3 linked regions of the Parasedimentitalea psychrophila genome follow. The protein of the gene in region 1 interacts with the protein of each later gene in a pairwise test. Links are inferred from orthologs where the notes say so. Each region holds a gene or a part of one and is shown on either strand. Other genes may lie near its edges.

Region 1 (5,129 bases):
AGGCCTGGCCGAGATTGGCAAGGGCCGCACTGTGACGCTGGCCATCAACAAGATCGACAAGGTTCCGACCGAAAAACTGTTGGGTCTGGCGCAGAAGCTGAACGAGAGCTACGATTTTTCCGAGACCTTTATGATTTCGGCGGAAAAAGGTCATGGGGTTGAGGATCTGCGCAGCTGGTTGGGGGCTAAGGTGCCCGAAGGTCCGTGGCTGTATCCCGAGGATCAGATTGCCGATCTGCCACTGCGGATGATTGCCGCTGAGATGACCCGAGAAAAGCTGACGCTGCGGCTGCATCAGGAATTGCCCTATCAGATGACGGTCGAGACCGAAGGCTGGGAAGATCGCAAGGACGGCTCGGTCAAGATTGATCAGGTGGTCTATGTGGTGCGTGACGGCCACAAGGGCATTGTGCTGGGCAAGGGGGGCGAGACCATCAAAGCTATTGGTCAGGCCTCCCGGACCGAGCTGACGGAGTTCCTAGACCGCAAGGTTCACCTGTTCCTGCAGGTCAAAGTGCGGCCGAACTGGCAGGACGAGTCCGAGCGTTATTCGCAGATGGGGCTGGACTTTAAGGACGGCAACTAGGGCCTTGATTAACGCGGGCGCATCAAGATCGGTGGCCGCCGGGGCGAGTGGTGGTTCTTTTTGCTATCGATCACGCCCGGCGGCATCGCCGGGCCGAGTCCGGCCCTGTGTTGCGGGATCTGCACCATGACCCGTCTGACAGCCGAATTCTGGGTGCAGGCCTATCTGACGCGGCTCAGGCTGCAGGGAATTCCGGGTTTTGTGGTGGCCCATGGCGATGACACGGCCGGCACGGTCCTGGTCAAGCTGAACACGTTGGACGGTCAGGCGATTGCGTTTCAGCGCTCCTATGATTTGATGAGCAATGAACGCCGATGGATCGAACTGGTCAGCGGCGATGAGCGCGAGGTGGATGTCTCGGTGCGCAAGCAACAGGATTTCGACCCCGATCTATGGGTGATCGAGGTCGAGGATCGCCAAGGCCGTCATCTGTTGGATGAACCGGGGCTGGCGTAGCTACCAGCCGCTGCTTTTGAACGCGATGTCATGTGCCGTGGCTGATGGTGCGCCACTGGCAAACCCCCGAATGTGTCCGGCGAAGGTTTTGAAATACTCTTGCGCCTGAAGGTGGGCCAGGGTTTCACCCTTGTCCCAGCGGCCCCAGTGAACCCGGGTTTGCTTGTCGTCGGCGATCGCCACCTGATAGATGAACTTGCCCGCAATCACCGGATCATTGTTGATGGCGGTGATGAAATCGGAGACGGCGCTTTGCCAAGGGGCCTCGGCGCCGCTGTATTTGTAAGTGATGGTGATGCCGCGCATTGTGGGAGTCCTTTGATTAACGGATGTGTTAATTAGAGGTAGGCAATGGGCTGGAGCAATCAAGGGCCAGCTTGCGGATTGGCGGCGGTTGCGGTCTGGTGCTTGCCACAGACCCAAGGGAGGACAGCCATTGGAGTGGCTTGATCACGGCATCTTGCTCAGCCTGCGCCGCCATGGCGAAAGCTCGGCGATTATTGATGTCTTTACCAAGGAACACGGTCGTCACGCGGGCGTGGTGCGGGGGGGGACCAGCCGCAGGCAGGCACCGGTGTTGCAACCCGGCGCGCAGCTGGACCTGATCTGGCGGGCCCGGCTGGAGGATCATCTGGGGCATTATCAGGCCGAGCTTTTGCGCAGTCGGGCAGCGGCGGCGCTGTCGGGGCGGTTGGCGCTGGCCGGGCTGAATGCAGTGACGGGTTTGCTGTCCTTTTGCCTGCCGGAGCGCGCCCCACATGCCAGTCTCTATGCCAAATCCGAACAGTTGCTGGACCTGCTGGAGCATGAAGAACTGTGGCCGCTGGCCTATCTGCACTGGGAGATGACACTGCTGGAGGAGATGGGGTTTGGTCTGGACCTTTCCGCCTGCGCGGTGACCGGGGCGAGTCGAGGGCTGATTTATGTCTCACCAAAATCCGGTCGGGCGGTGTCGGCTGAGGGGGCCGGTGACTGGGCCAGCCGGTTGCTGCCACTGCCACCGGTGCTGCTGGGGGAGGGCGAGGCCGACGACGCCGAGATCGAACAGGGGCTGCGCACCACCGGGTTTTTTCTTGAAGCCCGGCTGGCCCCGTCGCTGGGCCGTCACCCATTGCCCGAGGCGCGGGGGCGTTTTGTCGATGCCTTTACCCGGCGGCGGTAACGATCATTTGGGGCCACGTCACTGGCTCTGAATGATCTGTGCGATTCTGGTGCCAATGGCGCTGCTGGCCTTGACCGAGGGGTGGATCATGTCCACCGCGTGATATGAGCGATCGCCATGCGGAACCAGATCGCGCAGCGACAGAAAGTAGATATCGTTGTCGAGGTCGGCCAGCCGGGCAACCCGCTGCTCTAGAATGTCGCCCTCGCTGCGGCAGTGCTCAATCGCCGAGCCGACACCGGGGCTGCGCAGGTATCCGACATAGATGATCCGTGCTCCGGTTTGGCGAAGCTGCGACAGCATGCCGGGAATGGCGCCCTTGCGACCGTCGTCCGAGACCAGTTTGTCCAGTTTGCGATCACAGGCGAAACAACCACAGCCCAGCAACAGATCGTTGCCGCCTCCGTTGACAATGATCCAGTCCCAGTCGCCGGGCCTATACTGTTTGCGGATGTTCAGACCGGCGCTGCCTGAAATCGGCAGGTTATAGATCACCCGCGCGGCAGACACAGAGCGATCCTCCACCGGTTCCCCCAGGGTATCGGCCACCATATCGGGGATCGACTGGCCGCTGTTGCTGTTCCAGGCCATCAGCGAATCGCCCATCGCCAGAATACGGCTGGGCTGATCCTTGGGGATGGCCCCGGAACAGCCAGTTATGAGGGCCGTCACGGCAAGCAGGTGGGCAAGAAATCGCATGAGCTCTTATAGCGAGAATACCGGGCCAAGATACCACATCAGGCGGAAACAGTCTCTTTCCAGGCAGGGCCTATCCGGCGGGCAAAGAAACGCCCGGCACAGTGGCCGGGCAGGTATGGGGAAGCCCCGGGGAAGTGAAACGACGGTCAGGCCAGCAGGCGGCGGGCGATAACCTGCGCCTGAATTTCGGCGGCGCCTTCAAAGATGTTGAGAATGCGGGCATCACAGAGCACACGGCTGATTTTATACTCCATGGCAAAGCCGTTGCCGCCGTGGATCTGCAACCCGTTGTCCGCCGCCGCCCAGGCGACGCGGGCGCCCAGCAGTTTGGCCATGCCAGCCTCCAGATCGCAGCGATGGCCGTTGTCCTTTTCCCAGGCCGAGAAATAGGTCAGCTGGCGCGCGATCATGATTTCCACCGCCATCATCGCCAGTTTGCCCGACACCCGGGGGAATTCGATCAGTGATTTACCAAATTGCTTGCGGTCCTGAGCGTATTGGGTGGCAAGATCCAGCGCCGATTGCGCCACGCCAATGGCACGGGCGGCGGTCTGGATGCGGGCGGACTCAAAGGTCTCCATCAATTGCTTGAAGCCCTTGCCCTCAGCCCCGCCCAGCAGGTTTTCACCTTTGACCTGAAAGCCGTCGAAGGCCAGTTCGTATTCCTTCATGCCGCGATAGCCCAGCACCTCAATCTCGCCGCCACTCATGCCCTCGGTGGGGAAAGGGGCGTCGACAGTGCCGGGGGTCTTTTCCGCCAGGAACATCGACAGCCCACGATGGTCGGTCGAGTCGGGGTCGGTGCGGGCCAGCAGGGTCATCACATGGGTGCGGGCCGCATGGGTGATCCAGGTCTTGTTGCCGGTGATCTGGTAGTCGCCACTGGCGTCCTTGACGGCGCGGGTGCGCAAGGCGCCAAGGTCAGAGCCGGTGTTGGGTTCTGTGAAAACGGCGGTCGGCAGGATCTCGGCGCTGGCGATCTTGGGCAGCCAGTTTGCTTTCTGCGCGTCAGTGCCACCGCAGATGATCAGCTCGGCCGCGATTTCCGAGCGGGTGCCCAGCGAGCCAACCCCGATATAGCCGCGCGACAGCTCCTCGGAGACCACCACCATCGAGGCCTTGGATAGGCCAAAGCCGCCGAATTCCTCGGGGATGGTGAGGCCAAAGACCCCCATTTCGGCCAGCGCGTCGATGATCTCCATCGGGATCAGCTCGTCCTTAAGGTGCCAGTCATGGGCATGCGGTTCGACCCGCTCGACCGAGAACCGGCGGAACTGTTCGCGGATCATCTCCAGCTCGTCGTCCAGCCCGGTGGCGCCGGTGGTCAGATTGGCGGATTGCTGCTGCATCAGCTCGACCAGACGGCTGCGGGCGGCCTGGGTGTTGCTGGTCTGGGTCAGAGTTATCACCGCAGGCTGCATCAGCGCGCTCAGGTGGTCGGGGCCAAGCCCCATGTCCTGCAGGCGGACAACCTCGCCCTGGTTCATCTGAATGCCGCCGTGGATCTGGTTGAGGTATTCCCCAAAGCCGATCTGCAGGATCAGCTGCTCCACCTCGCCGAATTTTCCATCATCCTGCAGGCGTTCGGCCCATTTCTGCATCTGCACAAGGCTTTGCTGATAGGTGGCCAGCCAGGCCAGCCCATGCGCCGCGGTTTGGTTCTGTTCGATCAACCGCCCCGAGACACGACCGTTTTCACTGACCAGTGCAGCCACAGCCGTGCGGGCGGCCTGGAACACTGTATCCACCGGCGGCAGTGCAGCATTGGTCAGCGCCAGAAGATCACTAAGAAGGGTCGGGGTCATATGCAGGTCCAGTTCATCTTGGCGATGGGTCACATCTATACAGTCCTGACAGGTGGTAGTCACTTTGCAGCCGCAGCGCAACATAAAGACGCTGCATCGCGGCATTTTGGACAATTGTTGCGCGGGTATTTTTCGCGTGCAGCTATTTCTGGATATGGTACTGGAAATTCATGGATAGCTTATTTTTGATATTGTCGCCTGCGCAACTGGCTGCTGCCGTTGGCGTTGCCCTGTTCGCCGGTGTGATCAAAGGGTTGGTTGGCTTTGGCATGCCGATGATCCTTATTTCCGGCCTGAGTGTGTTTCTCAGCCCGGAACTGGCGCTGGCCGGTCTGATCCTGGCGACGGTGGCCAGCAACGGCATACAGGCGCTGCGACAGGGCTGGGCTGCGGCCTGGCAATCGGTGCGCCGGTTCCGGGT
Region 2 (5,113 bases), 790 kb from region 1 along the record:
GACCGAGGCCGAGATGTGATGGCTGGTTGTTTCTGCGTGCTGAAACAACCAGCTGAGTGGATTGCCAATTGTTTTTGCCATGAGCGGGCTCCTTTCACTATCCATGACGAAGGGTGCCGTCTGGGCAGTTGCCGGGCGCGGCACTTAAGGTGACTCTAGCACAATTGGCGCGAATGTCCTTCACAGTGTTGCGACGGGCGGCAGCCCTTGCCGCCTTATTTATGAAATAGCCCTGTTGGGGGCGCTACCGCACTGGCGCCAAGCGGGCGTTTTTCAGGCGGCAGTCGCGGATCACATCGCGGCCGCAGGGCACTGGGGTCAGGTCCTTTGACAGGCAGACCCGGGCTTCCTGGATATAACCATCACGGCAGGTCACGGTCAGCATGTCCTTTCCAAGAAATGGATTGGCCTGCAGAAAGGCCGTCTCGACCAGTGCGGCGGGCAGGGTTATGCCCTTGTCCAGCTTGCGAAATACGGCGGGACGGCTGATGGAGGCGTAGGCTTGGCGCATCAGCGCATAATAGTGCTGCGCCGACAGGCCCGAACAGGTGCCGTGTTTCTTCCACTGGTGCCAGGCCAGACCGGCGCTGCCCATGATGCCGCTCATTTCGGCGCTCATCTGGCGCGATGGCGGGGCGACCGAGCTGTGGCAGTATGACGGCCAGCCACGGTGAAACTGCGGCCATAGGCCGTGCAGGGTCCAGCCGTAATCGTGGCGGCTGTCGCATTGGTCAGAACCGCGGGCGTCGCCCTCCAGCGCGCACCAATTGGGCGACCAGCTGAGGGCCAGCACGTAATAGTCGAACTCTCCCGCCGTTTCCCCGTCAGCGTTGGCGGCGCCGATGTTCAGGGCCCAAAGGGCAAAACCAACGGTCAAAATGATGCTGCGCATTCGGCTCTTCCCAAATTGAAACATCCCGACTATATAGGGTTCAAATTCCCCGACAATGGAAACCAGACCCCTAAGGCGGGGCAGCCTATTTCAGGCGGCGGGGAAGATGTGTTGTAAATGGAGATGAGCACATGGCAAAACCGTTGATGGCAAAAGCAACCGCTGTGTGGCTGGTGGACAATACCACCATCAGCTTTAAACAGATTGCGGACTTTGTTGATCTGCACGAGCTGGAAGTCCAGGGCATCGCTGATGGCGACGTGGCCCAGGGGGTGAAAGGGTTTGACCCGGTCGCCAACAATCAGCTGACCCAGGAAGAGATCGCGGCGGCTGAAGCCAGCCCGATGCACAAGCTGAAGCTTAAATTCTATGCGGCGGCTGCGGGCGAGGAAAAACGCCGTGGTCCGCGGTATACACCGCTGTCCAAGCGGCAGGACCGTCCGGCCTCGATCTATTGGCTGGTCAAGTTCCACCCGGAGCTGGCGGACAGCCAGATTTCCAAGCTGGTGGGCACCACCAAGCCGACGATCCAGGCGATCCGCGAGCGGACCCACTGGAATATCGCCAACATCCAGCCAATCGATCCGGTTGCACTGGGCCTGTGTAAGCAGTCCGAGTTGGACCAGGCGGTGCAAAAGGCGGCTGCCAAGAAAGCTGCCGAGGGCGGCGTGATGAGCGACGACGAGCGTCGTAAGCTGGTCAGCACCGAACAGTCGCTGGAAATGGACGCCGAGCCCAAGATGGCAAGCGGCATGGAGGGTCTGGCGACCTTTACGCTGGGCGGTCTTGATCGTGCGCCGAAGAGAGAAGCGCCGGTGGATGCTGACAGCTTCTTTAACCTGCCGGCCGGCGGTGGCGACGGCGATGACGACGACGATGATGACAGCGACGACCCACGCGGCTGATCCTGTTTGAGCTTTTGTAGAGACCCGGCCTTGTGTCCCGGTTTGTTACTATACCTGTTGCAGGCCTTCCGTTCTTCGGAAGGCCTGTTTCGTTTGATAGGCTGGATTTTGTGTTTCGGTAGCCACGAACAGCGTGCTGATGAATAATTCTTGGTGGGGCTTTCCACTGGTTGCCTTCGGTTGGTTTCTAATAAGTTAAGTGTTTGAGGGTGGGGTGAAGAATCGGTCTAATGTGACCATCACAGCGAAGGGAAAGCTAACGCCCGTATTGCAAGGTTCCTCGGCGTCGTGACTGTTTGCTAAATTGGGGTTAACAAAAATCCGTTGGCAAAGGGACATACAAAAAAGAGATTCTGAATACGGGAAAGTGCATATGAAGCAAATCGACTTACTGTCGCTCTCTGATCTGGACCAGCCAATTGTAGAGCAACTTGCCGTCCGAGCAATTGAATTAGGCGCGTGCTGGATATCGCGGAACATGCCGCAGACACTTAGTGGAGCTAGGGTTGGCTCTATCGCGGAGTTACCTGGATGGCGCAACCCGACGGCGCTTGCACTTGGGGTCGCAGCGATGGGTGGCATCAACGTGAATGTGACGGCAAAGCTTGAAGGCGCCGAGACCATAGAAGATTTGGCGGGTTACATGGACAATTGGTTTGATCTAATGGCAATTCGAACGCCAAGTTTGCCCCGCCTTCGCGCCTTTGCAGACGCGCTTGATGCACCTGTCATGAACCTTCGCACGAACGATAATCATCCGTGCGAAGTACTTGGCGATCTCGCTTTTGTTCTGTCCCAAAGAGGGTCTTGGGATGGTTTGCGGGTCGCAGTGGTCGGACCGGCGGGTAACATAGCCCGCTCCTGGTTCGAAGCGGCTGAAACTCTTTCGATCGAAGTTGTTCAGGTCGCCCCGCCAAGCTTGTTATTTTCTGCTGCTGATTGTGGCGCGCGTCGGCGTACGGCAGACGATCCGCGCGTGATCGAGGATGCTGACCTTATCGTTACAGACTGTTGGCCATCAGCCCCAAGCCGCGAAGAAAGAGACGCGCTCCCGTCTTTCCGCATCACGGCTGTTTTGCTAGATAGGTGCCGCCCTGATGTGTTCTTCATCCCATGTCCACCAGTGACACGCGGAGAGGAGGTTGCGGCGGATGCGATGCGCCATCAACGGTGCCTCGCGACATCAGCAAAGGCATTTCTGATGCATGCACAGAATGCATTTGTAGAAAGTGTGCTTTGATAAGCTGGTAAATGCGTGCTTGCATGTTCCGACAACACTGCTTGAAACGGACGCTATTACCGCGAGAGCGGTTTTGTCCTTGTCTACAGATTAGATCGTGGGACTCATTTCAGCGAAGGGCCGTAAACCATCCTGCACACAGTAACCTGCCTGCTTCGGTATTGCTCACGGGGGGGGGCAAAGTGAACCAATAGTGCCTTGCAGCAGGATCAGGAAAAACCGCTGCGCTGACTTGGTGGTGGGGGTATTGTTTTTGGTATTGGGCTGGTCCGGTGCCGTTACTTCTAAAATTTGGCTCAGATCTCTTTGCGGGCCCGCAGGGCGGCGGTGATGGTGCCGTCGTCCAGATAATCCAGCTCGCCGCCAATTGGTACGCCTTGCGCCAGAGTGGTCAGTTTGACCTGCCCCTGCAGCTGGTCGGCGATGTAATGGGCGGTGGTCTGGCCGTCGATGGTGACATTCAGCGCCAGGATCACCTCGTTGATGGCCTCGGCTGTGACCCGGTCGGCCAGACGCGGAATGCGCAGCTCTTCGGGGCCGATGGCATCCAGAGCGGACAGGGTGCCGCCCAGCACGTGATAGCGGCCTTTGAACACGGCCGCGCGTTCCATCGCCCAGAGATCGCCAACGTCCTCGACCACGCAGAGTTCACCATTGGCGCGGTTCTCGTCGAGACAGATATCGCAGATTTCAGAGGTGCCGACATTGCCGCAGTTCAGACATTCGCGGGCGCTGATGGCGACCTGGCTCATCGAATCGGCCAATGGGGTCAGCAACAGGGCGCGCTTGCGGATCAGGTGCAGCACCGCCCGTCGGGCCGAGCGCGGGCCCAGGCCGGGCAGTTTGGCCATCAGCGCAATCAGGATTTCAATATCGTCGGTGGATTCGCTCATTTCACTGTCACTCCGACTGGGACGTCCGGTACCTCGCCGGGCAGGGGAATGCGAGAGACGGTATATCCCGCCTGCCGCAGCAGTTCGATCATGCCTTGTTCGCCGGGCAAATGGAATGATCCGATTGCCATGAACACACCGCCGTGCTGCAGCTCGGGCAGGGCGGTTTGCAGAAAGGTCTTATTGCGCTGGGTCAGCAGGAAGTGGTCGGCGCGTTGCAGATAGAGCGCGGCCAGGTCCGGCCCGTAGATGCGGGCCAGGGTGGACCTCTGCCATGCCCGTCCCAGGGCCAATTCCCCCTGCAGATACAGCGCAAAGCCAGTCGCCCGGTTGGCTGCGGCCAATGGGTCCAGATAGCCGCCATAGACCGCCAGAAGGGCTAGGGTGGTGTCCTGGTTGAGCGGATCTTTCAGGTGGTCGGTCAGCGCATCCGGAGATTCGAGGCCCAGAATGCGGCTGCCGCCAATCAGGCCGAGCGTTTGGATCAGACTATCCTGATCGGGCACCACGCCCGCCGAAAAATCGTCGCAGGGGTCAGACAACAGGGTTTCGACGATAAAAGGCAAGGTAAGGTAATCCGCCGCCTCTCGGCCCCAACCCAAGCCGTCAAGACGGCTGCGAATCCAATCGACAATCAGCGGATCCAAGCCAGAGTCGTCAAAACTGTAGGTGCTGTTTTTCGGGCGGAACAGTTCTTTTTCCTGATGATCCTCAACCGCCTGGCGAGAGGCAAACACCGGGTCAAATTCCAGCGCCACGATGCGGGCGCCGGAAATCCGCTGTTGCACGATGACCGGCAGATCCAGGATCAGCGGATCATTCGAATGCACGGTGCCCCACAGGTGCGACACCGCGCCACCAGGGGACTGGACGCGCCAGAACCGGCCTTTGGGGTTGGGTATTTTGGCGGCATCAGCCCGCAGTTGGGCGAGCAGCGCATCCGGCAGGGCCTGCGGGTCAATCTCGGCCGAGACAACCTCGCAGGTCTCACGTGTCGCCCAAGCCTGGGCCTGCAAGGTGGCAGGCATCAGCATCGCCAGGGCGAACAACAGAGGTTTCAACATCGGGATCAGCCTCAGAACGGCAGCTTGACGTCCTTGGGCAGGCCCATGCTTTCGGTCAGTCGCGCCATTTCTTCCTGTGCCTTTTCCGTGGCCTTGGCCTGAGCATCTTTGACCGCCGC
Region 3 (4,914 bases), 2.7 Mb from region 1 along the record:
GGCTGGAAAACTGATTTCCGGTGCCAAAGATGGTCGAAAAATTCGACAGGCCGACATCCAATGGATGCCGCGACATAAATATAAACTTGGCATTTGGCAGCAGCATATGCGCTAAACCCAGGTGCAGGGAATTACCCGGCATTTTGTCGACAATGACATCATTGGATACGGTCGTGCCCTGCGAAAGAAACCCATAATAACTCTGCCGAAATATGGCGATCTCCTGCTCGGACAACTGACCAAACCAATCCCAGACATCTGCCCCTCGCTGGGTGTCCTTTATGTGCTGGCGAACAACTTGAAGCGTTTTCGACAAAGCGGTGCTTTCGCCGGCAGTCCCGACTATTGAGTGTCGAGCGAGAATAGTCTCGACTAAGGTCGTTCCGGATCTTGGCATCCCCATGACAAACACGATACGCGGGCCATCGCGATGACACTCTGTCGTGGTGTTTTTCCTGAATTTCTCAATCTGACCGTCTACCAGTTGCTCCATCACTTCAGGAGAATAGTCCGCTTTTTGGGCGGCCTTAGCCTTGGCAAAGAACCGAAACGCAGAGTTCGGGCGGTTGGAGGCGTGTTCGATTTGCCCAAGTGCACTAAAAACTGCGGAGCGTTCTGCGTTTGACAACTTTGGTGACTTTGGTGACTTTGATAGCTTTCGCAATCTAGATGCTTTTTGACCATCGCGCCTAAAAGGGTCTAAACGATTCAAAGCAGCCAATGCAAAAACAGAATTTTTATCTTCCTTCAATACCTTACGGTATCCTTCAATTGCACCCTGTTTATCACCAAGCGAGTGCTTCATAGCAGCCAATTTCCCCCACCCAGCCGTCAGGTCTGGCCTGAGTTGGATTAGGACCTCAACCAGGGAAATGGCTGCTTGACAATCACCTAACTGAAAGTAACAGCTGGCTGTTCTGTCCAGTACAGCGACATCAAGGCTGCTCTCTTGCATCAGCGGTAGTAGTCCAGCCAGGGCCATTCTGTACTGACGTCTCTCCATGAGATGATCAGCGGTCTTTAGAATCTGGCGGCTGGACTGTGCGGCCATGTCACGGTCCGAAATGTCGAGTTGAGCTGAATTTGACATGTGTTGTCCCACAAGGTCGAAAAGATCACTCACATTAGCGAACCAAAATGAATACGACGTAAACGCATGCCTCGGTGAGTTTACGGACTGCCAAATTCCAGCTCGACCTGACCGGGTTCGGTCCATCAACAACAGCGTGCCAAGATCGCGTGATGAACTGACGGTTCGGCGGCGACAGCCTCTCATATGGCAGACAATGCATTGATTATATGTCGTTTTGCATTCATCCCTCACAAGGGTTGCCATGGCCTGCAAGCGCCTGAAACAGGCCCTTTGGCGCTGTTTGAATCAGCTTAACAAGATCACCACGATCATCAGCAGGTTCATCGCCGACACGGGCAGAAGCCAAGGTCTGCGCTGATGCCAGACCGCCCCCAAAGCTGCCATCGGCAGGGACAATACAAAGCCGGCAATGCACATCGTTCCAACCAGAACTCCAAGCAGACCACTGCTGGGCCCCCACAATGTTCCCGGCATCACCATGCCCTTGAGACCAACACCAATCAGAATGCCCAAGATCGCGCCAAGCAGGGTCAATCCAACACCGCGCAGATCGACAGCGGGACGTTGCCCCAGAATTCCATCTACGATTTCACGGGTCGGCACCGCAGTGGGGTGCCACTGCATACGATCAAGACGTTGGTTAAAGCTCTTGGCAATCAAGACATGTCCTCCAAAACTTAAGTCAAAATTAACCAAGATTAAGGCAAATTAATGCCCCGAGAAGGGCGTTAACGCGGCATTAAGCCAGCCTTAAGGTCGCGTTAACGCCGACGCGGGAAACAGGCTGTAAATCAGCTGCCCCAGATTTTTTTCACGTAGTTTTGGGTCTCTCGGTACGGCGGGATTCCGCCATGCTTTTCAACCGCTTGTGGTCCTGCGTTATAGGCCGCCAGAGCCAGTTTCCAGGTGCCGAATTTGCGGTATTGCCTGGCCAGATACCGGGCGCCACCTTCTAGGTTTTGCTGGGGTTTTTGAGGGTCAACGCCCAAAGACCGGGCAGTGGCGGGCATCAGCTGCGCAAGCCCCAACGCGCCCTTGTGAGACTTTGCATTGGGGTTCCAGTTGCTTTCCTGCTGCACCAATCGCAGAAACAGATCTTCGGGTACCCCGTGCTGTCGCGCGGCAGAGCGAGCCATATCAAGGTATTCCCCCCGATAGTTACCGCTATAGGGTAAGTGGCCCCATTTACTGGGCGTATAGATACTGGGTGGCTTTAAACGGACCGAGTTATTGTACTGTCCCGCCGCCCGACCATCCAGAACGCGGGTATGCGATGCAAACAGGCTCCGCTGGCTCTTTGTGCCAAAAATATCCGCCGCAGCAACCGGGCCAGCCGATAAACCTGCAATAACCATGCCAATAGCCAGCTTGCGCATATCAAATTACCCTGCCCTGTCCCCTAACCTCGGCGCAATATATAGACTCTGACTTAAAATGAAAGCATACCAGCAGAACCTTGCCGGTGTCAGGATCATGACCAACAGGCGCCAGTGAACAAACACCCATTTCATCCACAGATGCCTGCTTTTATCAGCCGGGCTCGGACTGTACGGTGTCATATCAAGAGGTGCCGTCAGATTCGCACCACCACAAATATAGACAGCAATAAGGACACGCCCCATGGCCGGCTCAGTCAACAAAGTCATTCTCATCGGCAACCTGGGCCGCGACCCCGAGGTGCGCAGCTTTCAGAACGGCGGCAAGGTGTGCAACCTGCGCATTGCCACCTCGGAAAACTGGAAAGACCGCAGCACCGGAGAGCGGCGCGAAAAAACCGAATGGCACTCGGTCGCCATCTTCAGCGAAGGTCTGGTTCGGGTCGCCGAGCAATATCTGCGCAAAGGCTCCAAGGTCTACATCGAAGGTGCGCTGCAAACGCGCAAATGGCAGGACCAATCCGGTGCTGACCGCTATTCAACCGAGGTCGTGCTGCAGGGCTTTGGCTCAACGCTGACCATGTTGGATGGTCGCGGTGAAGGCGGCGATCAAGGTGGAGGCGGCGGCAACTACGGTGGTGGTGGCGGCGGTGGCAACTATGGCGGCGGCGGCGGTGGCAGTTCGTATGACAGCGGCTCGCAAGGCGGCGGATCGCAAGGCGGCGGCGGCAACTTTGGCGGCGGCGGCGCGCAAAGCGGTGCGTCCCATAACATTGATGACGACGAAATCCCGTTCTAAGATTGACCATATTTCATTGGTAAACTTTTATCGGTTTCACCAATCACAACAAAGGGCTGGCATTTGTCGGCCCTTTTTTGCTGCGCAAGTCTCTAACCTGACCACCAAGCCGGCCCCCATGAAATTATTGTCGCAAATTTCATCTTGGTCGCAAACAGAACAGTTTCCGATTCTGACCGGGGCATTCTGATGTCAACGGGAGAGGAGAGACCATGCAAAGGGAACAATGTTTTGTCAGCCTAATCTGCCGCACTATTGGTGCGGCGCGTGGGCTTGCTGCCAGGGGCCGTCCTGTTTGGATCTGACACCCCTTCAGATCCATTTGAAATAACAGGCTTTACCATGAACAAACCAACCAACCCCACCGCCCGCGTCGCCCGCAGCGGAGGTCGCGCCGCGCGTCGCGCCGCCCGTGCAGCACCGGTTCCCGAGCATCTTCGCTCCATACATCCAGGCATGGAAGGCGGCACACTCAAGCCGCTCACCCAGCAAGATATGGAACGCATCCATAGTTCTGTCTTGGACGCACTGGAAAATATCGGTCTTGCCGATGCGCCGCAAAGCGGCATTGACTACTTGGTCGGCGCAGGCTGCATCCTGGGAGATGACGGCCGCATCCGCTTTCCGCGGGCTTTGGTCGAAGACACCATCGCCAAGGCCAATCGCTCGATCACCCTGTTCAGCCGCGATGGCAAAACTGATCTGGAGCTGTCGGGCAACCGGGTCCACTACGGCACCGCAGGCGCCGCCGTGAGCATGGTCGATGTCCACGGCCGTGAATACCGCCATTCTACGGTGCAAGACCTGCATGACGCGGCACGCATTGCAGACCAGTTGAACAATATTCACTTTCTCCAGCGGCCAATGGTCTGCCGTGACATCGCCGACAATCGTGAGATGGACCTGAATTCCATCTATGCCAGCGCAGCCGGCACCACCAAACACATAGGCGTTTCATTCAGCGAACCCGATTTTGTCGATGACGGCCTTGAAATGCTGCACATGATGGCCGGAGGCGAAGACAAATGGCGTGAACGGCCCTTTGTGTCGAACAGCAATTGTTTTGTAGTGCCGCCGATGAAGTTCGCCACCGAAAGCTGCGAAGTCATGGAGAAATGCATCCTTGGTGGTATGCCTGTTCTGTTGCTTTCGGCGGGCATGGCAGGCGCTACCGCACCGTCAACCATTGCCGGCGCTATTGTGCAGGCCTGCGCCGAATGTCTGGCCGGTCTGGTCTATGTCAACGCCGTCAAACCCGGTGCCCCGGCAATTTTTGGAACCTGGCCATTTGGGCTCGACCTGCGAACAGGCGCTATGTCCGTCGGCTCGGGCGAACAGGCGCTGCTGACGGCAGGCTGTGCTCAGATGCACTCATTCTATGGCGTGCCGGGAGGTGCTGCGGCAGGGGCCGCCGATTCCAAACTGCCGGATATGCAGGCCGGATGGGAGCAGATGTGCTCGGCGGTGATGGCGGGGCTGTCCGGTCTGAACATGGTCTATGAAGCTGGCGGCATGCATGCGTCCTTGCTGGGCTTTTGTCATGAATCACTGATCCTCAGTGATGATCTGCTTGGACAGGCGCTGCGCTGTGTTCGCGGCATCGAAGTCACGGACGAAACAATGGCGCTGGATCAGATCCGCGACAC

What was found.
Region 2: the proteins of recO (region 1) and recR interact in binary tests that used the Escherichia coli proteins (3 or more experiments, as listed by UniProt). The link is inferred for Parasedimentitalea psychrophila from one-to-one orthologs.
Region 3: the proteins of recO (region 1) and ssb interact in binary tests that used the Escherichia coli proteins (3 or more experiments, as listed by UniProt). The link is inferred for Parasedimentitalea psychrophila from one-to-one orthologs.

The regions. Positions count from the first base shown.
Region 1 is NZ_CP127247.1:1,253,038-1,258,166, reverse strand. Bases 345-3,341 are described here. They hold recO (DNA repair protein RecO), read left to right. Parts: upstream 345-1,478; coding sequence 1,479-2,204; downstream 2,205-3,341. Other genes in these bases: QPJ95_RS06005 (acyl-CoA dehydrogenase family protein), read right to left, coding at 3,050-3,341; QPJ95_RS06010 (SGNH/GDSL hydrolase family protein), read right to left, coding at 2,223-2,903; QPJ95_RS06020 (hypothetical protein), read right to left, coding at 1,043-1,348; QPJ95_RS06025 (DUF1491 family protein), read left to right, coding at 713-1,042; era (GTPase Era), read left to right, coding at 345-586. Also shown: more of era, read left to right, coding at 1-344; more of QPJ95_RS06005, read right to left, coding at 3,342-4,708; QPJ95_RS06000 (sulfite exporter TauE/SafE family protein), read left to right, coding at 4,879-5,129. UniProt on the Escherichia coli protein: Involved in DNA repair and RecF pathway recombination.
Region 2 is NZ_CP127247.1:2,038,149-2,043,261, forward strand. Bases 2,133-5,113 are described here. They hold recR (recombination mediator RecR), read right to left. Parts: upstream 3,931-5,113; coding sequence 3,334-3,930; downstream 2,133-3,333. Other genes in these bases: QPJ95_RS09860 (hypothetical protein), read left to right, coding at 2,171-3,037; QPJ95_RS09870 (TraB/GumN family protein), read right to left, coding at 3,927-4,994; QPJ95_RS09875 (YbaB/EbfC family nucleoid-associated protein), read right to left, coding at 5,006-5,113. Also shown: QPJ95_RS09845 (DUF2189 domain-containing protein), read right to left, coding at 1-81; QPJ95_RS09850 (ribonuclease T2), read right to left, coding at 245-892; QPJ95_RS09855 (DUF1013 domain-containing protein), read left to right, coding at 1,024-1,797. UniProt on the Escherichia coli protein: May play a role in DNA repair. It seems to be involved in an RecBC-independent recombinational process of DNA repair. It may act with RecF and RecO.
Region 3 is NZ_CP127247.1:3,927,802-3,932,715, reverse strand. The notes cover bases 1,709-4,490. They hold ssb (single-stranded DNA-binding protein), read left to right. Parts: upstream 1,709-2,713; coding sequence 2,714-3,268; downstream 3,269-4,490. Other genes in these bases: QPJ95_RS19055 (trimethylamine methyltransferase family protein), read left to right, coding at 3,611-4,490; QPJ95_RS19065 (lytic transglycosylase domain-containing protein), read right to left, coding at 1,885-2,469; QPJ95_RS19070 (hypothetical protein), read right to left, coding at 1,709-1,753. Outside these bases: QPJ95_RS19075 (tetratricopeptide repeat-containing sulfotransferase family protein), read right to left, coding at 1-1,090; more of QPJ95_RS19070, read right to left, coding at 1,379-1,708; more of QPJ95_RS19055, read left to right, coding at 4,491-4,914. UniProt on the Escherichia coli protein: Plays an important role in DNA replication, recombination and repair. Binds to ssDNA and to an array of partner proteins to recruit them to their sites of action during DNA metabolism. Acts as a sliding platform that migrates on DNA via reptation.